One region of the Arthrobacter ginkgonis genome, then DNA from elsewhere that is predicted to be linked to it. Evidence: riboswitches for the same ligand, from Rfam matches in the RefSeq annotation. Region 1 holds a riboswitch; each other region holds the start of a gene.
The links. Region 1 has a riboswitch for S-adenosylmethionine ahead of ABD912_RS02205 (LLM class flavin-dependent oxidoreductase). Riboswitches for the same ligand answer to the same signal wherever they lie in the genome.

Region 1 (6,900 bases):
CCCCGGACGGGACCGCGGTCTCCGGCCTGCTCACCGGCGACGCCGCACCCCCGGGCAGCACGATCACCATCTACCACCAGGACCCGGACTGGCACGTCTGGCTCACCCACGAGCCCCCGGACCGCTCGCGCCCCATCCGCACCGCTGGGTGGGTGCTGCTCGCCGTTGCGGTGTTGGCCAACGTCGTGGGCCTGGCCGCCGCCCTCATGCCCCATCCTCCCGTGACCTAAACCGCGCCAACCTGGTCCGCGCCAACCCAGTCCTCGCCAACCTAGTCCGCGCCGGGCGGCGCATCGGCGGCGACTGCCAACTGGATCAGGGCCGCCTGCCGCGGCACGGCGGGATCGAGGCCGGTGAGCTGCGTGAAGCGGCGCAACCGGTTCAGCACGGTGTTGCGGTGGCAGTAAAGCGCGGCTGCGGTGTCGGTGACGGACCCGTTCCCGGCGAACACCCGCACGGCTTCCAGGAGATTCTCCCGGTCGTGCCGGGCCAGGCCCTCGAGCGGGGCCAGCCGTTCGCGGGCAAAGGATTCGGCCACCGGTCCCAGCCGGAGCGCCATCAGCCGGTCCCAGGAGCGGTCGAGGGTCGCGGCCGCGGCCGCCGATTCGACCAGCCGTCCCAGCTCGCAGGCCACGGTCCACATCGCCGGCAGCTGGTCCACTCCGCGGGCCGGCGGCGAGATGCCCGCGGGCATGGCCGCAAGCGCCGCCACCAGCTTCGGATCGAGCCCGGCCGAGGCGTCGATGATGCAGAACTCGATGCCGTCCAGGGTGTCCAGCGGCGTGCCGGGCAGGTGCTCGGTCATCAGGTCACGGAAGCGCCGGGCGTGGTCGGGGCACCCGGCGGCCACCACGAAGGTCCCGTCGATCCGCAGTCCCAGCGCGTCGGCGGCCTCGGCGCGAAGCCGGGCGTCGCCGGTGCCGGCCAGCAGGTGCCGCAGGAGGAAGGCGCGCTCCAGTTCCACCTCGCGGTTGGTCCGGGCCACCTCGTCCATGTAGCCGGCATGGACGTTGACGGTGTGTGTCTCCACGGTTTCCCAGATGGCCACCACTTCGGCGGAGAACTCCGCCCTGTCCGCGTCGTCCACGTAGGCGCCCATCGCCTCCCACAGGAAGCGGAAATCCATCCGGACCGCGCGCAGGAGCGAATCCAGCGGCACGCCTTGGGTCGCACGGCGCCTGCCCACCTCCGCGGACACCCGCGCCAGTTCCTCGGCGGTCGACTCTCCGGCGATCAGCCGGAACACCGTGCCCAGCATCTGCCGGGCCGTCCGGTACAGCTCCTCGTCCCCGACCACCGTGGTGAGGTAGCCCGGCAGGCGCCGAACCTCGGCCACGTACCGCTGCGAGATGGCGTCCAGGTCGGCCAGGCAGAGCAGCGCCACGCGCCGGCTCATCGCGTCCGGATTGTGCATCCACACATCCTATGGCCCGCATCGGCTGCGTTCATCGATTGCCGGGGCGGTCCTGGACCCTCGAAAATTGACGGAGACCCGGCGGCCGGTTGGCCCGCCGTCGACCTATCCACCCCGCCGTCGGCCTATCCGAGCTGCCCCGCCCGCTTGGTCCCCGGTGGAGATTCACACAGCGCGGGGCGCCCCGCGACCTCCACTCCGGCCCGGAAACCCCCAAGGAAAGACACCATGCCCCTGGACCCCCGTCACGCCCGCGCGATCCTCGACGCCGTCGACGCGAACTTCGACGCCCAACTCGCCTTCACCCAGGACCTGGTCCGCCACCCGTCCCTGCGCAACCAGGAATCCTCGGCGCAGGACTTCCTCTACGAAGCGATGGCCGCCCGGCGGCTGGAGATGGACCGCTGGGAGCTCGATCCCGCGGACCTCGCCACGTACCCCGGCGCCGGCGCGGTCGCCGTCCCCTACACGGACATGACCAACGTCGTGGGAACCTACACCCCGGCCCTCGAAGACCTGGAGCGGGAAGAGGGGCGCTCGCTGATCCTCAACGGCCACGTCGACGTGGTCCCGGAGGGCCCCCTTGCGGAGTGGAGCCGGTCCCCGTGGGACGCGGCCATCGTCGACGGCTGGCTCTACGGGCGCGGCAGCGGCGACATGAAGGCCGGGCTCGCGGCCAACCTCTTCGCCTTCGACGCCGTCCTCGCGGCGGGGCTGGTCCCCCAGGGCAGGATCCACTTCCAGTCCGTGGTGGAGGAGGAATGCACGGGCAACGGGTCGCTGGCGGCCCTGCAGCGCGGCTACACCGCCGATGCCGTGATCATCCCGGAGCCGGAGGAGAACATGCTGGTCCGCGCCAATGTCGGGGTGATCTGGTTCAAGGTCCGCGTCCGGGGCAACCCCACCCACCCGCGGGAAATGACCAAGGGCTTCAACGCCATCGATGCGGCGCACACCGTCATGGCACGGCTGCGCGAGCTGGAGCGGGCCTGGAACGCGGAGAAGTCCTCCCACCGGTACTTCGAGGACCTGGAGCACCCCATCAACTTCAACCTCGGCGGCATCCAGGGAGGGGACTGGCCCTCCAGCGTGCCGGCGTGGTGCGAGCTGGACGTGCGGATCGCCCTGTACCCGGGCATGGGCGCCGACGAGGCCTGGGGCCACATCCAGGAGTGCCTCGGGCGGATCGACCAAGACGAGTTGGGCAACCCGATTTCCACCGCGGCCACCCGCACCGGGTTCTACTCGGAGGGCTACGTGCTGGAGGAGGGAAGCGACGCGGAGGAGGTCCTGCGCACGTCCCACCGGGCCGCCTTCGGCGAGGAACTGCAGACATTCACCACCCCCGGGTACCTCGACGGCCGCGTGTTCGCGCTCTACGCGGGCATCCCGGCGCTGGTGTACGGGCCGGTGTCCGAGGCCATCCACGGCTACGACGAGCGGGTCGAGCTCGAATCCGTGCGCCGGGTGACCAAGTCGATCGCCCTGTTCATCGCCGAATGGTGTGGCGTCGCCGAGCAGGCGCAGTTGGCCGGGGCCACTTCCGCGGGCCACGGCGAAGCCGGCCTCTGATCCCGGCACCGCCTGGGACCGGTGCCATACGGGCCGGAAACGTACGACGGCGGCACTGTACCTTCCGCGCGGAAGGTGCAGTGCCGCCGTCGTACCGGTGGGTTTTCCGCTACTGCCCGGTGACGGCCGGCTGCAGGCGGAAGGCCGCACCGCGGTGGGCCTCGGGAAGCTTGTCGCCCTTGCCGAACAGCTTGTGGCGCAGCGTGCCCTCGACGTATTCGGTCGGGTAGGCGCCGAGCTTCTGCAGTTCGGGGACGATGAACTCGACGATGTCCTCGAAGGTGCCCGGGGTGATCGCGTAGGCCAGGTTGAAGCCGTCGACGTCGGTCTCCTCGACCCAGTCGATGAGCTCGCGGGCCACCTCTTCGGCCGAGCCGACGGTGATCGGGCCGAAGCCGCCGACGCCGACCCACTCGGCTAGCTGGCGCACGGTCCACGGCTTGCCCTCATCGCCGGAGGCCTTCTGGAAGGTGGCGACGGAGGACTGGATGGCGTTGGACTTCACGTCGCCGATGGGCTCGTCCGGGTTGAAGGTGGACAGGTCAACGCCCATCCAGCCGGAGATCAGCGCCAGCGCGCCCTGGATGTCCGCGTAGGACTTGTACTCCTCGAACTTGGCCCGGGCGGTGGCGTTGTCGGCACCGGTCACCACGGTCTGCATCGTGTAGATGCGGATGTCGTAGCGGCCGCGGCCGGCGGCCTCCGCGGCGTCGCGGATCCTGGCCACGGTCTCCTTCAGCAGCTCCTTGGTGGGGCAGGTGACGAAGACGGCCTCGGCGTTCGTGGCGGCGAACTTCATGCCGCGCGGGGAGGCGCCGGCCTGGAAGATCACCGGGGTGCGCTGCGGGCTCGGCTCCGTGATGGCGATGCCCGGGACCTTGAAGTACTTGCCCTCGTGGTTGATCTCGTGGACCTTGGACTGGTCGGTGAAGACGCCGGACTCCACGTCCCGGACCACGGCGTCGTCCTCCCACGAGCCCTCGAGGAGCTTGTAGACGACCTCCAGGTACTCGTCGGCATGGTTGTAGCGCTCGTCGTGCTCCATCTGGTCTTCCTGGCCCATGTTGCGCGCGGCGGAGGGCAGGTAGCCGGTGACGACGTTCCAGCCGACGCGGCCGTTGGTCAGGTGGTCCAGCGTGGCCAGCCGGCGGGAGAACGGGTAGGGGTGCTCGTAGGCGGTGCCGGCGGTGACGCCGAAGCCAAGGTGCTCGGTGACGGCCGCCATGGCGGAGACCAGCATGAACGGGTCGTTGACCGGGACCTGGGCGGCGGTGCGGAGCGGAACCTCGTTGGTGCCGCCGAAGACGTCGTAGGTGCCCAGCACGTCGGCGATGAAGAGACCATCGAAGAGGCCCTTTTCCAGCACCTTGGCCAGGTGCGTCCAGTAGCCGATGGTGTTGTAGTCCGCGGACTTGTCCTGCGGATGGCGCCAGAGGCCCGGGGACTGGTGGCCCACGCAGTTCATGTCGAAGGCGTTGAAGCGGACGTGGCGGCGCTGCGGGACCTCGGGGCTGTTCCCTGTCACGGTGGTTCCTTCCGAAAGTGGCGGGCAATCCGTGGAGCCTGCACCGTCACGCACCTGCGGCCCGTCGGGCGCACGCGGGTGCGCGTGTCCGGTGTTTCCGGGGCTCAGGTGAATCGGGGATTCTCCATCGGTTCTGGCATTAGCACCGTCCCCGAAGGGTGGTTGCTGCGACGTCGACAAGCCAGGTCTCTCGGCCGCTCTGGATGGGTGCCGCCGGAAAACCGGACCGGCAACTCCATCCATGGAACCGCACTTCCTTCGACGCCTCAACCCGCGGGCGACTCATGGCGAAACAATTGGCCCGGTACGGGCGTGTCGCCTTCCGTTTATTCAAGGAGCCATCCCGCAAAGCGCGGGGCAGCAGGGTCCCTGCAAGAGAGCGGCCAGGGGTCCCCGCGCGCTAGGCCTGGGCGGCGTCCCCGACGGCGTCGAACTTGCGCGGGGCGGCCCCGTTGACCTCGTAGTCCCCGACGATCCGGGCCTTGTACATGGCCGGGTTGTGGGTGGCGACCGTGCGGGCGTTGCGCCAGTGCCGGTCCAGGTTGCACCCGCGGGCGGTCGAGGAGGCCCCGAGTCCGTCGAAGAGTTTGGTCGCCGCGGCCAGGACGATCGGCTGCACCGCCGCCTGCGCGCGGTTCGCGGCCAGTTCGCAGACCGCGTACTGCTCGGCGGGGGTCAGTCCGGGGGCGGCGATCACCGACTCGAGTTCCGCCACCGCGGCCAGGACCACGGCGTCCACGGTGAACGCCGACGCGGAGATCTCCCCCACCAGCTGCAGCACCTGCGGATCGTGGCGCGGGGACGCCCCGGTGCCGGTGCTGAAGGCGCGGGTGCGCTGCTGGACCGCGTTGCGGGCGTCGGCGAGCACCGCGCGGGAAATCCCGGCCTGCACGGCCAGCAGCACCAGCTGGAACACCGCCGATTCCGGGTGCACCACCAGGTCGGAGGGGGTCAGCAGGGTGTCCACCGGCACGTCGCGGAAGGTGGTGGAGCCGGTGCCGGTCAGCTGCTGCCCGAAGCCGTCCCAGTCGTCGAAGATCCGCACCCCCGAGTGCTGGGTGGGCACGACGGCGATGTGCCGGCCGGCCACGCCGGGCAGTTCCGCGGCCACGGCCACCCAGTCCGCGAAGATCGTCCCCGTGCAGTAGTACTTCTCCCCCGAGACCAGCCAGCCGCCGTCGCGCTCGCGCAGCACCGTGTTCAGCCGGCCCAGCGCGTTGCCGCCGCGTTCCGTGTAGGCGTTGCCGACCAGCTGCCCGGAGACGAAGCGGTCGAACCAGCGGCGGCGCTCCGCGCCGTCCTCCAGCAGCAGGATGGACTCGACGAAGCCGACGTGGGAGCGCAGCAGGTGGGCCACCTGCGAATCCGCCTCGGCCAGCTCGATCAGCAGCCGGAAGGTGTCGCTGAGCGAGGCCCCGTAGCCGCCGTCCGTGGCGGGCACGCGCACGGCGCCGAAGCGGACCTGGTTCAGCCAGGCGACCGGCTCGTACGGCAGGACGCGGCCGGCGTCGCGCTCGCGCGCGCCCTCGGCGATGCGCGCAAAAACGGGACGGAAGACCTCGGCGAGCTCGTCGTAGCCGCCGTCCGCGGGCACGCCGGGGGTGATCTTGATCAGGTGGCGGGGCGGAAGCGGGGCGCGGTGGGCGTCCAGGTCCACGGCGTCGAGGTCGGCGGCACCCAGGTCTCCCCCGTCCACGTGCACCGCGTCGAAGCTGGTGGCGTCGAAGCCCGTGGCATCGAAACTTCCCGCGTCGAAGGCGTCCTTGGCAAACCGGGTGGCGTCGTCATGGACCGCGTTGGGCTGGATCGCCTGGGTGGGGGCAGCAGGGGCCGGGGTTGCCTTGGCGCGGGCTCCATTGACTTGGATCCCATTGACACGGGCAGAGGCGGACGACAGGGACACGAGAATCACACTCCATCGGTTCTGGCGTGAGCACCTTCCGCCCGGATGCCGGGAAGGGGTTGCTGCGGCGTCATGGAGCCAGATCTCTCGGCCGCTCTGGATGGTTATGCACCATTGTTGTCACACGGATCCACGTCACGCCAAGTCCCCCCGCGTCACACCGCGTCACGTGCGGATCGAATTTTCTTTTATGCGGAGCCTTCTTTGGGGCTTCCGGCGCGGGAATCGGTGCCGGAAGTCCCGATTGTGGCCAAGAAATTTCACTCGTTTGCCTTCTCGGCCCCGGGAACCGCTCACCCCCGCGGGCCGTCCCGCGGCGTTTCACCAAAGCCAACCGCCCCCCCTCCTGCGTTTCGCCAAGGGTTGTTGCTGGGTTTGGGGCCAAAACCCAGCAACAACCCTTGGCGAAACGGAAAGCGGGAGCAGGAACCCTTGGCGAAACGCCGGCGCAATTGTTGCGTTTTCGGGCGCCCCGGTTTGCCCGCG
Region 2 (8,385 bases), on a different contig from region 1:
GATCACCAGCCCGCCGAAGGACGCGACCTCGCGCATGGCCTCCCGCAGCTGGGCCGGGTCCACGGGCGGGAACTCGGGCACGCCGGAGTCCAGCAGGAAGCACTTGAATCCGAACACGCCGGCTTCCCACAGCGGGCGCAGGCTGGCCGTGTTGCCTGGAACGATTCCGCCCCAGAAGCCGGTGTCCACGCGCAGCTTGCCCGCAGCGGCGTCCCGCTTGGCGTGCAGGTTTTCCACCGTGGTGGTCGGCGGGATGCTGTTCAGCGGCATGTCCACCACGGTGGTGGTGCCCCCGAGCGCGGCGGCGGTGGTCGCCGAGGCGAAGCCCTCCCACTGCGTGCGGCCCGGCTCGTTGATGTGCACGTGGGTGTCCACGTTGCCGGGCAGTACCAGCGTGGAGGCGGGCACGACGACGTCGGCCGGTGCCGCCGTCGTACCCGGAAGGGGCGCCGCCCCAAGGCGGCGGACCGCGGCGATGCGGCCGCCGTCGATCTCCAGTTCGGCCGGGACGAAGGCGCCCTCGACCAGGACGTTCGCGGCGGCGATGCGGATGGCGGACATCAGCAGAATCCCCCCAGGAATTCCCACGCGGCCGGGGCCTCGGCTTGGCCGGCGCGGGTGACGGTGGTGTTCATGAGCCCGTAGGGGCGGTCCCCGGCGATGAAGACCTCGTTGGGGTTCTCCAGGCCGAACGGGGACAGGTCGGCGAGGTAGTGGTGCTTGTTGGGCATCACGAAACGGATCTCGGCCAACTGCGGCAGCTCGTTCAGGATCCGCTCGCCGATGGCGAAGATGGTCTGCTGCAGGGACAGGGAGTGGGTGTCGGCGAAGGTCTCCAGCAGCAGCGCCTTCACCGCGGCGAAGGTGGCGTCGTAGTCCACGGCCGGGGCGGGTTCGCCGGCGGGGGCCGGAACGTAGCGCCAGCGGGCGGTGACGGAGGTGGCGAGGATGCGGTCGGTGGTTTCCGGAAGGGTCGTGTACTTGTCCCGCGGGAACCCGGTGAACTCGCTGCCGGTGGACTTGAGGACCACCAGGTCCTTGAGCCCGGCGACGATGTGCTCCACGCCGTCCTCGATGGTCACCGCTGCGGTGCGGACCTCCTGGCCGGTGCGCACGAAGGAGTGGTCGTGCGCACTGCCGCCGGCGGTGATGCGTTCCCAGCCGAACTGCTCGGCGTCCCACCGGCCGCCCGCGGCCCACGGCACGGTCCCGACGAAGTGGCGGCCCAGGGTCAGCAGGAATTCCTCGGCGGTGGCGCTCCAGCGTTCCTTGGCGAACGCGTAGATGGTGTTCTTTTGGGTGTCGGTGGCCAGCACGTGGGCGTTGTCGCCGGTGCGATAGCAGTCCGCGTAGTCCCCCCGCAGCAGCGAGGTCACGTTCAGGTCGGTGATCGCATGGCGCGGGGTGTCCCGCTCGATGCGCACCAGGCGCACCTCGGCCTTGCCATACTGATTGGCGCCAAGCACCACGGACCCGGAGGCGATGGTGGTGTCCTTCTGCATGATGCCGGCCCCGTCCAAGATCTTTTCCATGGTCTAGCTCCCCCGGTAGGTCGAATAGGCGAACGGGCTCAGCAGCAGCGGCACGTGGTAGTGCGCGGCGTCGTCGACGGTGAACGCGACGGCAACCTCCGGGAAGAACGCGTCCGTCCCGCGGGCCGCAAACCAGGCGCCGGTGTCGAAGACCAGCCGGTAGGCGCCGGGGGCCAGCACGGCCGGGCCGAGATCGGCGGCCCTGCCGTCGGCATCCGTGACGGCGGCGGCGAGGCGGTCGCCCGCGCGCGTCTGGAGCACGACGGCGACGCCTTCCGCAGGTGCGCCGGTTGCGTTGTCCAGCACGTGCGTGCTGACAAGGCTGGTGGTCATGGTCGGTCCTTCCATGGTGCGGGCCGGGCGGTCGGCCCGGCCGGACGTGCGGGTTGCCGCAACCGTCCTGGGGCCACGTTACGGAGCGCATGAAGGCGTGCCGTTTCGGCCGCGTAAAACTTTTGTTTCATGACCCTCGGCCTGCGCCTCGCCCCGCGCCCGCGAGGCTTCCCGGCCCCATGAGCCGCGCGGCACGGATTCCAGTTAACGCGTCAGTAACGCCTCCCATCTTCGGATGAAACAACCGGTTCGTAGCGTCGGCAGGGTAGTCCCGGATCCTCCGTCCCCGGGCTTCCATCCAACTCGCAAAGGACCAAGCATGAAGGTTTCGTCCCGTGTCACCACCCGCCGTTCCACGCTGCGCCTCTCGCTGGCCTCCGCCGGCACGGCGGCCGTTCTTGCCCTGACCGCCTGCGGTGGCGGCTCGCCCGCAACCACGTCAAGCCCCGCCGCCGGTTCCGCGGCCGCGGACCTCGGGACGCTGGACATGAACCTGTCCTGGATCAAGAACGCCGAGTTCGCCGGCGAGTACTTCGCCGACGCAAAGGGCTACTTCGCGGACGCTGGCTTCAGCAAGGTCAACCTGGTCGCCGGCGGTCCCGGCGGCACCTCCACCGAAACCGTGGTGCTCGCCGGAGGCGCCCTGGTGGGCACCTCCAGCCCGCTCGGGGTGGCTCCCGTGATCCAGGAGGACGACGCCCCGCTGAAGATCATCGGCACCAAGTACCAGAAGAATCCGTTCACGGTCACCTCGCTGGCCGACAATCCGATCAAGACCCCCCAGGACCTGGTGGGCAAGAAGATCGGCGTGCAGGCCGGCGTCAACGAGACCCTGTTCGAGGCCCTGCTGGAGGTCAACGGCATCGAGAAGTCCAGCCTGACGGTCATTCCGGTCCAGTACGACCCGCAGCCGCTGGTCAACGGCGAGGTGGACGGCTTCTTCGCCTACATCACCAACGAATCCCTCACCCTGGAGCTCGACGGCCATGACGTCGAAAACCTTCCGCTGGCGGACAACGGCCTGCCGTTCATGGCCGAATCGCTGGTCACCACCGAGGAGAACATCGAGACCCGGCGCGAGGCGCTGAAGGGTTTCCTGGTCGCGATGATCAAGGGCTGGAAGGACGCCGTGGCCGACCCCGAGGAGTCCGCCCGGCTGGCCGTCGAGGAGTACGGGTCCGACCTGGGCCTGGAAATGCAGAAGGAGGTCCGCCAGGCCGAGGAGCAGAACAAGCTCGTCTCCACCGCGGACACCGAGGCCAACGGCCTGATGACGATGTCGGACAAGCTCATGGCGGACAACGTGGAAATCCTCAAGCTGGCCGGCTACGACCTCACGGTCGAGGACCTCTTCGACACCTCCCTGCTGGAGGAGGTCTACGCGGAGCACCCGGACCTCAAGTAGTCCCGGAAGGTAGCAAAATCCCGGGGGCGCACTACGCGAGGCAACCACAGCAAGGGGGGACGACGGCGAGCCGTCGTCCCCCCTTGCGCGTGCCGGCCGGGGCGCGGAACGGAGCCAAGGCTAGGGCTACAGATGTCGATCGCTCAGGACAACACCTGTCGATAAACTCTGGCAACAGCTGTCGATTGTTCGATGAACTCCATATTTCGTAGCATTTGAAAAAAGATTCTTTGATGATTACGCCCTTTGTGCCCATACTGGAACGACCATCCCGAGCGGCTGAGAGATCTGGTTCTTTGACGCCGCAGCAACCTTCCGGACTCCGCCGGAAAGGTGCTACCGCCAGAAACGATGGAGAAAGCGCAAGCTTTTCTTCGGCCGTGGTGGCCCCGGATTCCCCCCGGTGCCGCGGCCCGCCGTTGTCCGGGATTCCCTGCACCCCGCCGCACTGCCCCACGCCGTCCGGCGCCGTCCCCCAAGGAATTCGAACATGAGCACCAACACCCCCGTGTCCGCCGCGGCCGACCTGCAGACGCCGCTGAAGTTCGCCTACTGGGTCCCCAACGTCTCCGGGGGCCTGGTGGTCTCCACCATCGAGCAGCGCACCAGCTGGGACTTCGACTACAACAAGAAGCTGGCCCGCATCGCGGAGGACGCCGGGTTCGAGTACGCGCTCTCCCAGACCCGCTACGCCGCGTCCTACGGCGCGGACAAGCAGCACGAGGCGACCGCGTTCACCCTGGGCCTGCTGGGGGCGACCGAGCGGCTGAAGGTCATCGCGGCGGTCCACCCGGGCATGTGGCACCCCGGGGTGCTCGCCAAGTGGCTGATCACCGCCGACCACATCTCCAACGGCCGCGCCGCCGTGAACATCGTCTCCGGCTGGCTGAAGGACGAATTCACCAACTTCGGCCTGCCCTGGCTGGAGCACGACGAACGCTACGTGCGCACCGAGGAGTTCATCACCGTCCTGCGCGGTCTGCTCACCGAAAAGGACTTCTCCTTCCACGGCAGCCACTACGACATCTCCGACTTCACCCTCTCCCCCGCCCCGCTGGACATCCCGGGCCGGGCGCACCCGGAGATCTTCTTCGGCGGAAACTCCACGGCCGCGCAGGCCGCGGCCGGACGCACGGCCGACTGGTACTTCTCCAACGGCCGCGACCTGGAGGGCTTCAAGGGCAACATCTCCGGCGTGCTGGCCGCCGCCTCCTCCGGGGCCCGCACCGCGCCCGCCAAGCCCCGCTTCGGGATCAACGGGTTCGTGATCGCCCGCGACACCGAGGCCGAGGCCACCGAAACCCTGCGCGAGATCATCGCCAAGGCCCACCGACCCGCCGTCGAGGGCTTCGCCGCCGCCGTGAAGGAGGCCGGCCAGTCCACGAAGGACGGCAAGGGCATGTGGGAGGACTCCACCTTCGAGGACCTCATCCAGTACAACGACGGGTTCCGCACCGGCCTGATCGGCACCCCCGAACAGATCGCCGAACGCATCATCGAGTTCAAGAAGATCGGCGTGAACCTGCTCCTGACCGCCTACCTCCACTTCCAGGAGGAGGTCGCCGCCTTCGGCCGCGACGTGCTGCCGATCGTTCGCGAACTGGAGGCGGACCTGGCCCGCAAGAACGGCACCGAGCTCAACACCGACCTGCTCCCGGCCACCAGCCTGGAAGGGTCCCCCGCCTAGCGCGCGGGGCAGACCCTTTCGTGTCGACTTCGTCGCCACGCAGGGACCCGGCTGCCCCGCGCTTTGCGGGGGAACGGCCCTTTCGTATCGACTTCGTCGCCACGCAGGGACCCGGCTGCCCCGCGCTTTGCGGGGGAACGGCCCTTTCGTATCGACTTCGTCGCCACGCAGGGACCCAACTGCCCCGCGCTTAGCGGCCCTGCCCGCAGTTCGCTTCCCCGCACCGCCCTGCCCTGTGCTGCCCATCTCTAGGGGCCGCCGGGCCGGGATCCCCCGTGCAGTCCACTTCCGGAAAGCATCCCCATGATCAGTCTCAAGCAACTCACGAAGGTCTACGGCCGCGGCCCCGACGCCGTCACGGTCCTGGACCACCTCGATGTCGACGTCGCCAGCGGCGAGATCCTCGCCGTCGTCGGGCCCTCCGGGGCCGGCAAGAGCACGCTCGCCCAGTGCATCAACCTCCTTGAGCGGCCCACCTCCGGGCAGGTGATCGTCAACGGCGAGGACCTCAGCGGCCTGCCCGAGCACAGGCTCCGCGTCGCCCGCCGCCGCATCGGCACCGTCTTCCAGTCCGCGAGCCTGCTCTCCCGCCGCACCGCGGCGGAGAACGTGGCGCTGCCGCTGGAATACCTCGGCGTCACCCCGGCGGAAACCAAGGCGCGCGTGGCCGAGCTGCTGGAGCGCGTCGGCCTGTCCCACCGCGCCAACCACTACCCGTTCGAACTCTCCGGCGGGCAGCGCCAGCGCGTCGGCATCGCCCGCGCGCTGGCGCTGCGTCCCTCCGTGCTGCTCTCCGACGAGGCCACCTCCGGACTCGACCCGGAAACCACCCGCTCGGTGGTGTCGCTGCTGCGCCAGCTGCGCGACGACCTGGACCTCGCCGTCGTCTTCATCACCCACGAGATGGACACCGTCCTGCATGTGGCCGATTCCGCGGCCCGGCTGGACCGGGGCCGGATCATCGAGCAGGGCCGGCTGGTGGACCTGCTGACCGACCACGACTCCGCGCTGGGCCGCGCCCTGCAGCCGCAGCTGAGCCCGGCCGAGCCCGGAACCGGTTCGCGAGCCTGGTACGTCACCTACGATTCACGCACCGTCCCCGCCGACTGGCTCCAGCGGGTCTCGGCGGACCTGGGCGAGCCCGCGGCCCTGCTCGCTGCCACCATCCAGAACATCGACGGCACCAGCACCGGCAACGCGACGGTCGGCCTCGCGGCCGCCGACGCGGCCCGCGTCGAGACGGCCTTCGCCCGGCACGGCCTGCGCGCCGCCCTGCGTCCAGATGCGACCACGGCTGACGGCCCCTCCGCACCGGAGGCACCCGCCCCGGACGACACCCCGAACACCACCCCGAAGGAGGCAGCGCTGTGGGTGTGATTCTCCCCTCCGCCGTTATCGTCCCCGCGTTGGCGGACACCCCGATCGCGGACCTGCCCGCCCTGCTGATTCCAGCGCTGGGCGAGACGCTCGCGATGGTCGGGATCGTCATGCTGGTGGTGGTTCTCGTCGGCACGCCGACCGCCGTCTGCCTGCACAACATGGCGCCGGGCGGATTGTTCGAGAACAAGGCCGTCTACGGGGTGCTCAGCTGGATCGTGAACATCGGCCGCTCGCTGCCGTTCCTGGTCCTGATGGCCGCGATCGTGCCGTTCACCCGGTTCGTGACCGGCACCAACATCGGCATCGCGGCCGCCGTGGTCCCGATGTCGCTGGCCGGCATCCCGTTCTTCGCCCGGCTGGTGGAGAACTGTCTGCGCGACGTCCCGCGCTCGGTCACCCAGGCCGCGCGGGCCTCCGGCGGTTCGCCGCTGCAGATCATCCGCTCCGCGCAGCTGGGCGAGGCGGTCCCGGCGATCCTCGGTGGCCTGACCATCAACACCATCGCGATGATCGAATACTCGGCCATCGCCGGGACCATCGGCGCCGGCGGCATCGGCTACGTCGCGGTGACCTACGGCTACCAGCGCTTCGACCACACCGTCATGATCGCCACGGTGGTCCTGCTGATCGCGCTGGTGACAGCGGTCCAGCTGGTCGGCGACGGCCTGGTCAGGGCCACCACCCCGCACCTGCGCCGGCGCTAGCGCGCGGGGCAGGCCCTCTCGTGTCGACTTCGTCGCCACGCAGGGACCCTGCTGCCCCGCGCTTGCAGCGGGACGTCCTCAAAACCAATCACACAGCCAGCGACGGCACTGTCCAACGACAACACTGGCCGCCGCCGGTGCTCCACACCCCCAAACCACCCCTGAAAGGGAACCACCATGACCACGACCCAGGACAAGACCGCCACCGGTCCCGAAGGCCACGGCTTCACCATCCAGAAGAAGAAGAAGTGGCCGTGGGCCGCCGGCGGGATCGCCGTCGCCGCCGCGATCGCCGCCGCCGTGGCCGTCAACGCCGGTGCCGGCGCCAAGTCCCCCAACGAGGTCGCCGGGGCCACGCTCACCGTCGTCACCGCCGAGGGCAACCACGCCGAGCAGGCGCTGGTGAACTTCGTGGCCGAGGAGGTCGCCCCCAAGTACGGCATCAAGGTCGAGTTCAAGGGCCTGGCCGACTCCACCACGCTGAACCGCGCCGTCTCCACCGGCGAGGTCGCCGGCACCATCTACCAGCACAAGCTGTGGCTGTCCCAGGTCCTCGAGGCCAACCCCGACTTCAAGGAGGAGGCCGCCACGCCGGTGTTCCGCTGGGGCTTCGGCATCTGGAGCGAGAAGTACAAGTCCGTCGAGGAGATCCCGGACGGCGCCACCATCTCCCTGTACTCCGACCCGGCCAACGAGGCCCAGGGCCTGTGGCTGCTGGAGCGCGCCGGGCTGATCACCCTCAAGGACGGCATCAACAAGTGGGAGGCGACCCAGAAGGACATCGCCGAGAACCCGAAGAACCTGCAGTTCAAGCTGCTGGACTTCGCGGCGCAGTCCCGCTCGCTGCCTGACCTCGACGCTGCCGTGGGCTACACCGAGTACTACGTCGCGGCCAAGGTGGACCTGGAGAAGCAGATCTTCGCGCCGCCGGCCCCGGACGAGTTCGCCGGCCAGCTGACCATCGGCTCCGAGTACAAGGACACCGAGAACGTCAAGAACCTGGTCAAGGCGTTCCAGGACCCGGCCGTGCAGGAGTTCCTGCGCACCGATCCGGCGGTCAAGGACCTGCTGATCCCGATCGACGCCCAGTAGGCGCAGGGACGTACCAGGCGACCGTGCCACAGGACCGCGCCAAATGAGCGCCCCGGGTTTCCGCCCGGGGCGCTCGTGCGTTCGGGCCCTGGAAGCCCAGTGCCGGTCCGCGTCCTGCTCTCCCCAACCCCGTCGGCCCGACCCGGGCATCCGGAAAAGGCCTGGCCGTGTACGGGCGGATTTTGCCGGATGCCCGGGTCGGAGAAGCGAGGCGGACCCGACGGGAGGGTGTTTTCCGGATGCCCGGGCTTG
Region 3 (8,385 bases), on a different contig from region 1:
GCGCTTGTCGGCAATGATCTGGATGGCGCGGTTGGCCACGTACAGGGTCGGACGGTCTGCGGCAATGAGCTTTTGGGCCTCGACAAGGTCGTCACAGGCCTGCTGGGCATCGACGCTTTCCGCGGACGCATCGAGAAGGGCATCGACCTGGGCGTTGCTGTACTGGGACGCGTTGGTCTGTCCGATCGCGGAGGAATGCCAGGCCCGCTGCAGCATGGGGCCGACCGACGGGTACGCGGCGAAGTCCCAGGCGATCCCGAGGTCGGGCACCGTCTCGGGCGAGGAGAGCATCTCCAGGTACTGCGGGAAGGTCACGTTCTTGATCTCGACGTTCAGGCCGATCTCTCGCAGGGAAGACTGGAGGACGGTGCCGGCCATGTTGTGCTCGACCGGGCCGGTTTGGTAGGCGAGCGTCAGGGTCGCTCCCTCGGCGCCTGCCTCCTTGATCAGGCTCTTGGCCCGTTCCAGGTCCTGGTGGAGCGCGGGCAGCTCGGCACGGCACCGGACGGTGTCCGAAGCCAGGCCGGTGGCGAACTTGCCCCGGCCGTGCAGGATGGTGTCCAGGTGGCCCTGGTAGTCGTAGGAAAGCTGCAGCGCTTCGCGCACCCGGGGATCGGAGGTCCACTTGCCCTTCATATTCAGGTTCACGTAGGTCTGGATCGGACCCGGGATGGTGACGACCTGGTACTTGTCGGACGATTCGAAGAGGGGCTTGTCAGCCGCCGCGATTTCGTAGCCGATATCGATGCCGCCGGCTTGCAGTTCATCGCGGACGGCGCTGGCTTCGGGGATCATCCGCATTTCCAAGACGGACGGGCGGCCTGCAAGCGGCTCCCAGTAGCCGTCGAATCGGGCGAGCGAGACCTGCTGGCTGGGCTTGAAGGCCTTCATCGCGAAGGCGCCGGAGCCGGCGTCGTTGTTTGCCAGCCACTGCTGTGCGTTGTCGTTGCCTTCGTGCTGCTTCACCAGGGCCGAGTCGAGGATGTAGACCATGCTCAAGGCGTTGATGGCGTCCAGGTTGGTCTCGCGCAACTTGATCGTCACGGTGGAGTCGTCCTGGGCGGTGGCGGACTCGACGCCCGCGATGAAAGCGGCGACTCCGGTGCCCACCTTCTTGGCCCGTTCCAGGGTGTAGACGACGTCGTCGGCCGTGAACGGGTTGCCGCTGTGGAAGGTGACGCCGTCCCGCAGTTTCAGGGTCAAGGACTTCGCGTCCTTGGCGATCTCCCACTCGACGGCGAGTTCGGGAGCGAGTTCCCCCTGGGCGTTGAACGTCACCAGGGTGTTGTAGACCGGCGCGTTGTAGAACTCGTTGGTTGCGTTCGAGGCCTGCTGCGGGTCGAGCGTTTCCGCCATCAGGCGTGTACCGATCACCACGGCCTCGTCGCGGGACGGGGCCCCATTCGTCGAAGCAGGGGCGGAGAGACCACAAGATGTCACAAGAAGGCCCGTGCCGACGCAAGCCGCCAGCAGGGATGTCATCCGGAAAGTGGTGCGAGCCATGGGAAACCTTTCAATGTGCCTGCCCTAGGGGCGGGCGAAGCTGATCAGGGAGTGCCGCTCGGTTCGGTGAGTTCGGCCCGGCATCCGATCTCGCAGGAACCAGTCGACCTCAACTGGTATACAGATTTCCATAGAACGTGGTTCATGTCACCTTAATTGGCAAGATTTCTTGGCCAATTTCCACTTTTGGTATGCCCGATGGTGATTTGTCGGTTTTCGGCCTCCAAGGAATGAGGCACCTCGACGGCGCCGGCCGGACGCATTTCCAAGCCCCCGCCGCCCGGGCGCCGGGCACGTCGCCTCCCGGGAGGAAACCACCACATGCGCCCAGCACCATCCCGTTCCACACCCCAGGCATTGACACCCGCACCACGGGTCACAGGATGTGGTGGTCCGTCCCGGCGGGCCCGGGCCGCGGCGGGCCAGACGCTCTGAGCTGGGATGCCCCCCCTCCTGCACTCTGCGCCCACAGCGGGGCATACATCCGTAGGGTTGGGGGCAGCGGAAGGCCGCACCTACGCTTGGTTCAGGGCCCCGAAGTCCTCCGCGGACCTGATCAAGGGCCGTGACGCGATCGCCGAGTGGGCCAAAATGTCCTACGGCTGGATGGGGCGCAGCCCGGACTGCAAGGCGTCCTTCCTGGCCAGTATGTGCCCGGGTCCAACGGCATCGATTCCCTGCAGCGCGTGAAGACCCTCAAGGCCCTGTGGGACGCCACCAACACCGGGTTCGGCTCCCGCCACAAGCACGACGAGCGCTACTACCGGGGCAGCTACGGGGGCGTTCGCCGACCAGTTCATGGGCGAGTGCGACGAGGACTACTGGACCGTCCCGGGCCTGGTCGCAATAAGGACGTGAACATGATCGGCCGATTCAACCTGTAGCAGTTCAATCTCTAGCGGGCACCGCACGACGCCGGCCCCGCCTTGGTGGCGCGGGCCGGCGTCGTGCATGGCTTGGTGAGGATGGCGGAAAGGACGGCCCGGAGGGCGGATACTGCGCGCGCACCGCGGCGCACCTGCCCGAGCGGCGGGTGCTGGTGGACGGGCTGATGCTGCCGCTGGGAATCAGGAGCGAGCACCCCTCCTTCGGCGCTGATCGAGGCCGTCACCGTCAACGGGATCCGGCCCTTCACGGTTTCCTCCGGGCCGCACTGGGTGGACCGAACCAAACGGCTGGCCGCGGCCGGGGCGGACCCGTTCGTCGGCATCTCGCTGCACCTGGCGGGCCGGAGCACCATCGAACAGGGCGCCAACTCGGCGGCGCTGGGACCCAAGGACTTCACGGTCCACGACTCGACGCTGCCCTATGCCCGGCGGTTCAACGGGGAGTCGGCGGCGCCGGTGGACCTGGTGACCGCCTCTTTCGCGGACGCCATGGGGTTCGTCGCCGAACGGTGGGGGCCGCGACGTGCGGCACTTCTCCCGCGTCTTCCGGCAGGCCTGCGGCCGCTCCCCCAACGCCTATCGGCGGGATCTCGCGGCGCGGGCCGGGAACCGGGGCGGCTAGACCAGCGCGTCGCGGCTCTGCAGCCGGCGGAACGCGGAGCCGTGGAAGACCAGCGGGGCGTGGGCGTCGTCGTGCGTGGCGTGGCCGTGCACGCGCAGTAGCACCACGTGGTGGTCCCCGGCCGGGATCTCCTGCTCCACGGAGCAGTCCAGCCACAGGGCGGCGTCGTGCAGGAACAGCGCGCCCTCGTCGGTGGAGTCCAGGGCCAGCCCGGCGAAGCGGTCGCCGGTGCGGGCGGAGATCTGGCGGCAGACGTCCTCGTGGGCCTCGCCGAGGATGGACACGCCGATGCGCGCGTTGCGGCGCACCACCGGCCAGGTGCGGGAGGAGTTCTGAACGGCGAACATCACCAGCGGCGGCTCCAGGGACACGCCCACGGTGAAGGAGGAGGCGACGATGCCCTGGGGCTCGCCGTCGACGATCGCGCACAGCGCCGCGACGCCGGAGGGGAAGCGGGAGAAGGCGGTGCGCAGGGAGTTCGCGGAGAGGTCATCGGTGAGGGCCATGGCTTGATCCTTCGACGTCGGGCGCGCGGGTGGTATGGCGCCCCCCCCACGCGGTACTTGCCGGCCGGTTTTCCGGGCGGCCGAATCATCACCTGGAACACCCCACTACCGAAAGAGGGTTGTCGGCCAACAAGCCAGGGCTTCGCGTTGACGCTCTTGATTCGTCACCAACGCTACGGCGCTGGCGGGCGCCCGGTCAAAGGAACCCGGGCTTCTGTTGCGTACTGCGTCGAAACGGGCTGTCAGAACGCAATTTGAGGAAACGCAAAAGGGCCCCGCCGAAGCGGGACCCTTTCGCCACGCGGCACCCTAGGGCACCGGTGGAATGCTGTTGCCAGACTTACTTCGCGGCGACGACCTGCAGGTCGATGGTCGCGGAGACGTCCTCGTGCAGGCGGACGGTGGCCTGGTGGGCACCGGTCGACTTGATGTGCTCGGTGATTTCCACCTTGCGCTTGTCGATCTTGCCCAGGCCAGCGGCCTCGACAGCCTTGGCGACGTCGTCGGCCTTGACGGTGCCGAACAGGCGGCCCGTGGCGCCAGCCTTGACGGTCAGCTTGACCGGCTTGGCGGACAGGGACGCAGCGAGCTGCTTGGCCTCTTCCAGGGAAGCGACGGCGCGGGCAGCACGGGCGGCCTTGATGGACTCGACCTGCTTCTCGCCACCCTTGCTCCAGGTGATGGCGAAGTTGCGGGGCAGCAGGTAGTTACGTGCGTAACCGTCCTTCACCTCGACGACGTCGCCAGCGGCACCCAGGCCGGTGACTTCATGGGTCAGAATGAGCTTTGCCATGTTGGTTTCCCTTCCTTAGCCGCGGCCAGCGCCGGAGTAAGGCAGCAGGGCAACTTCGCGCGCGTTCTTGATGGCCTGAGCGATCTTGCGCTGCTCCTGGACGGAGACGCCGGTCACGCGACGGGCACGGATCTTTCCGCGGTCGGAGATGAACTTGCGCAGCAGCGCGACGTCCTTGTAGTCGATGACCTTGACGTCAGCGGCCTTCAGGGGGTTGGACTTTGGTTTGGGCTTACGGAGTTCAGCCTTAGCCATCGTGGAGCTCCTTTACTAAGGGGAGCCCGCAGAAGTTCTCTGCGGGATGGTGGATAAGTTGTTTAGAAAGGCGGTTCGTCGGAGCCCGGGTTGCTGCCCCAGCCTCCGCCGTTGTTGCCGGAAGCCGGGGAACCCCACGGGTCCTCGGCCGGGGCGCCCCAGTTGCCACCGGAGTTGGCGCCGGCGTTGCCGCCGCCACCGAAACCACCGGCGTTGGCGCCTGCGTTGCCGCCACCGAAACCGCCGGCGTTGCCGCCGCCGAAGCCACCGTTGCCACCACCGCCGGAGCGCTGGGTGCGGGTGACCTTGGCGGAGGCGTACCGCAGCGACGGGCCGATTTCATCGACCTCGAGCTCGATTACGGTGCGCTTCTCGCCTTCCTTGGTCTCGTAGGAACGCGACTTCAGCCGGCCCTGGGCGATGACTCGCATGCCCTTGGTCAGCGTCTCGGCGACATTTTCGGCAGCCTCGCGCCAGACCGACGCGCGAAGGAACAGCGTTTCGCCGTCCTTCCAGTCGTTGCTCTGACGGTCAAAGGTCCGCGGGGTCGAGGCAATGGTGAAGTTCGCCACTGCGGACCCGGACGGGGTGAAACGAAGTTCCGGGTCACCGGTGAGATTACCGATAACCGTGATGACGGTCTCGCCTGCCATCGTGCCTCCTGTCGTCTTGTTCTACGAGGGAAACCGCAGAATTACTCTGCGGAAACCTTCTGGTCCTCCGGGCGGATGATCTTGGTGCGCAGGATGGTCTCGTTCAGAGACAGCTGGCGGTCAAGCTCCGCGGAGGTGGCCGGGGTTGCGGTGAAGTTAACCACCACGTAGATGGCCTCGTTCTTCTTCTTGATGTCGTAGGCCAAGCGGCGACGGCCCCAGACATCTACGTTGTCAATGGTTCCGCCATCGTTGCGGACGACGTCCAGGAACTTGGCAAGGGTCGGTTCAACGGTACGCTCGTCGACCTCGGGGTCGATCAGCACCATCAGTTCATAAGCACGCATGTGAACCCACCTCCTTCGGGCTAAGCGGTCACGGGATATCCGTAACAGGAGGTTCTTTGCGTTGTGTTCCCGCCTTCGTCCGGTTGCGAACACGGCGGAAACAGCCTGACCCATCCTACCGGATACCCGCTCCCCACCCTAAACGCGCCGGTGGGCGCGCGGTCCCGCCCGCCGGCCGGCAGTGCGCGGATGCGGGCCGCGCCGGGGTTGTGGACGGCGGGATGTCACCAGTCCAGCCCGTCGGCCCGCAGGGCCGCACCGAGCCGGTCCCCGAACGCCGGCGCCAGGGTGCGCATGTACGTGTCGGTGACGTGGTGGTGGTCCCGGTAGACCAGGACGTTGCCGACCACCGCCGGGCAGAAACCGTCGGCGCAGAACCTGTCCCGGAAGTCCAGCACGTCCACCCGGGGCTCCAGCCTGGCGGCCTGCCGGGTGGCGTCCGCGCGCTCGAAGGCCGCGCCTTCCGGGGCGCCGCACGGGCGCGGGGCCGGCGCATGCTCCACGACGCAGTCCGGGGTGGGGACCCGGTGCCCGGGCCGCGGGGTGTCCACGATCGGGTACACCTGGATCCCCGCGTCCTCCAGCCGTTCCCAGTAGGCGGCGAACCCCTCCGCCGCGGATCCGGCGAATTCGGCTCCGGCCCAGTAGGAGGTCACCACCGCGTCGATGTCCCCGCGCTCCAGGATCCGTTCCAGGGTCCGCTGGTTCGGCTCGGTGCATTCCGTGCGGCCCTTGAGTTCCAGCGTGCGCGTCGCGGCGCTGAAGGGGCAGGAATTCTTCAGGTAGGTGACCAGGGTCCAGCCGTTGCGCTGCGCGGCCTGCAGCATCGGCTGGTACCACTGGACGGCGTGGGAGTCCCCGATCAGGGCGACCGTCACGGTCCCGCCCTCGGCGCCGAACGTGCACTCGTGCCTCTCTGCGGAGGATTGCCCCTGGATGCAGGCACCCAAGCGGGGGCGGTCCTGCTCCGCGCGCGCGGGCACGGGGACGACCGTCCGGGTCCCGTCCACGTACGCCGGAGGCAGCCCTCCCCCGGCGGAGGCGCCGAAGTCCGGAGGCGGGTCGGCGAGCAGCTGCCCCGCCGCGTCCTGCTGCCCGGCCACCACTGCCTGCTGCCGCAGCCCGGGCACGACGGCGAGTCCCGCCGCGAGTGCGACGGCGGCGGTCCCGGCCGCCAGGGTCCGCCAGCGGGACGCCGCGAGCGGGGCGAACCGCCGGGCCGGAACCTCGATGAACCGGTGGCTGGCCGCGGCCAGCAGCAGCGAGGCCAGAACCAGACCCGCAACCTGCGGCGCAGCCTCCCACCCGGGAGACTCGCCCGGGTCCCGGCCGCGAGTCCAGCCCGCAAGGCGCGGTCCCAGGAACACCAGCACCGGCCAATGCCACAGGTACAGCGAATAGGACACGTCCCCCACCCACTGCACCGGCGCCAGGCCCAGCAGCCGGTTCAGCGCGAGCGGGCCGGACGTCCGCCCGGCCGCGATCACGGCCGCCGTCCCGGCCACCGGCAGTGCCGCCGCACCACCCGGGAAGGGGGTGCCGGCGTCGTACCCGAAGGCCGCCGCGGCGATGGCCGCGAATCCGGCGAGCGCCACCGCCGCGCGGGCCGGCCCCGGCCACAACCACGGGCGCCAGGGCCACGGATCCGGCCGGGACTCCATGCCCAGCGCGAGCAGGCCGCCGGCGGCCAGTTCCCAGACGCGGGTGGGGGTCACGAAGTAGGCGGCCGGGTCTCCCGCACCGGTCAGGTGGATGCTCCAGCCCAGGGACGCCACCACCACGGCGCCGAACAGCGCCCCGGCGAGGGCCGGGAAACGGTCCCCCGACCGGAGCGGGAACGGCGCCCGGGGCCGGGATCGGGACCGGAGCACGGTGCGGCCGGCGGCCAGGGCGGCCGCACCCGCGACCAGCAACGGCCAGACGAGGTAGAACTGCTCCTCGACGCCCAGGGACCAGAAGTGCTGCAGCGCCGTGGGCTGGTGCTCCGCGGCCAGGTAGTCCACCGCGTCGGCGGCCAGCACCCAGTTCTGCACGGAGAAGACGCTGGCCAGCGCCTGGCGGCTGGCCAGCCCCCACTGCGTTTCCGGCTCCAGGAGCAGCGTTGCAACCACGACGGCGGCAACGGTGGCCAGCGCGGCCGGAAGGATCCGGCGCACCCGCCCGGCCCAGAAGGCCGGCAGGTCGATCCGGCCGGTGGCGCGGACCTCGCGCAGCAGGTGGCCGGTGATGAGGAATCCGGAGATCACGAAGAAGACGTCCACGCCCACGAAGCCGCCGGGGACCAGGCCGGGCGCGAAGTGGTAGGCGACCACCAGCAGGACGGCCAGGGCGCGCAGGGCCTGGACCTCGGGGAGGAAACGGCGGGCCTGGCCGGGAGCGGACTCGGCCGCTGGGGGGCCGGCGGATGGGAGCCCTGCGGAGGGGTGCCCGGGCGGCGGTGACGGGTCGGGGCGGTTCACGGCCACCACTCCACCACGGCAGGGTAAACGGGTAATGGCGTGCAGGTGGCCGCACTCCACTCGGGCGAATTCCACCAGGTCGGCCCGGTGGACGGTTTCGGCTACGGCATCGGGTCCGCGGGGGCTGTCCCTTCCATCCAGTCCGGCAGCAGCACCGACATGGTGATCGCGTCGAAGCGGACCCCGTCGAAGACGTGCGCGGCGCGGCGGCGGCCCTCGGGGATGAATCCCACCCGCTCGTAGACGCGCAGCGCGCGGGTGTTGAACGTGTAGACCTCAAGCTCGATCCGGAACAGGTCCGTCTGGGCGAACGCGTAGTCCAGCAGCAGCCGGATGGCCTCGGTGCCGAGGCCGCGTCCG

Region 2: it holds a riboswitch for S-adenosylmethionine, as region 1 does, so the genes downstream of both, sfnG (dimethylsulfone monooxygenase SfnG) here and ABD912_RS02205 (LLM class flavin-dependent oxidoreductase) in region 1, are expected to answer to the same signal.
Region 3: it holds a riboswitch for S-adenosylmethionine, as region 1 does, so the genes downstream of both, ABD912_RS18120 (flavin reductase family protein) here and ABD912_RS02205 (LLM class flavin-dependent oxidoreductase) in region 1, are expected to answer to the same signal.

The regions. Positions count from the first base shown of each region.
Region 1 covers NZ_BAABEO010000006.1:149,002-155,901, reverse strand. The annotation lists gene ABD912_RS02220 (hypothetical protein) at 1-230, shown strand, start outside; gene ABD912_RS02215 (PucR family transcriptional regulator) at 272-1,414, opposite strand; gene ABD912_RS02210 (ArgE/DapE family deacylase) at 1,643-2,986, shown strand; gene ABD912_RS02205 (LLM class flavin-dependent oxidoreductase) at 3,096-4,511, opposite strand; SAM riboswitch class I at 4,633-4,721, opposite strand; gene ABD912_RS02200 (acyl-CoA dehydrogenase family protein) at 4,912-6,414, opposite strand; SAM riboswitch class I at 6,424-6,521, opposite strand.
Region 2 covers NZ_BAABEO010000023.1:155,727-164,111, reverse strand. The annotation lists gene allB (allantoinase AllB) at 1-561, opposite strand, end outside; gene pucL (factor-independent urate hydroxylase) at 561-1,532, opposite strand; gene uraH (hydroxyisourate hydrolase) at 1,536-1,865, opposite strand; gene ABD912_RS16940 (ABC transporter substrate-binding protein) at 2,185-3,270, shown strand; SAM riboswitch class I at 3,534-3,628, shown strand; gene sfnG (dimethylsulfone monooxygenase SfnG) at 3,761-4,957, shown strand; gene ABD912_RS16930 (methionine ABC transporter ATP-binding protein) at 5,261-6,334, shown strand; gene ABD912_RS16925 (methionine ABC transporter permease) at 6,325-7,041, shown strand; gene ABD912_RS16920 (MetQ/NlpA family ABC transporter substrate-binding protein) at 7,219-8,133, shown strand.
Region 3 covers NZ_BAABEO010000024.1:68,123-76,507, reverse strand. The annotation lists gene ABD912_RS18130 (ABC transporter substrate-binding protein) at 1-1,377, opposite strand, end outside; gene ABD912_RS23595 (4-hydroxyphenylacetate 3-hydroxylase N-terminal domain-containing protein) at 1,945-2,193, shown strand; gene ABD912_RS18125 (4-hydroxyphenylacetate 3-hydroxylase C-terminal domain-containing protein) at 2,154-2,387, shown strand; gene ABD912_RS23590 (helix-turn-helix transcriptional regulator) at 2,914-3,012, shown strand; gene ABD912_RS18120 (flavin reductase family protein) at 3,009-3,518, opposite strand; SAM riboswitch class IV at 3,567-3,680, opposite strand; gene rplI (50S ribosomal protein L9) at 3,859-4,311, opposite strand; gene rpsR (30S ribosomal protein S18) at 4,327-4,566, opposite strand; gene ABD912_RS18105 (single-stranded DNA-binding protein) at 4,629-5,219, opposite strand; gene rpsF (30S ribosomal protein S6) at 5,261-5,566, opposite strand; gene ABD912_RS18095 (acyltransferase family protein) at 5,791-8,025, opposite strand; gene ABD912_RS18090 (GNAT family N-acetyltransferase) at 8,127-8,385, opposite strand, start outside.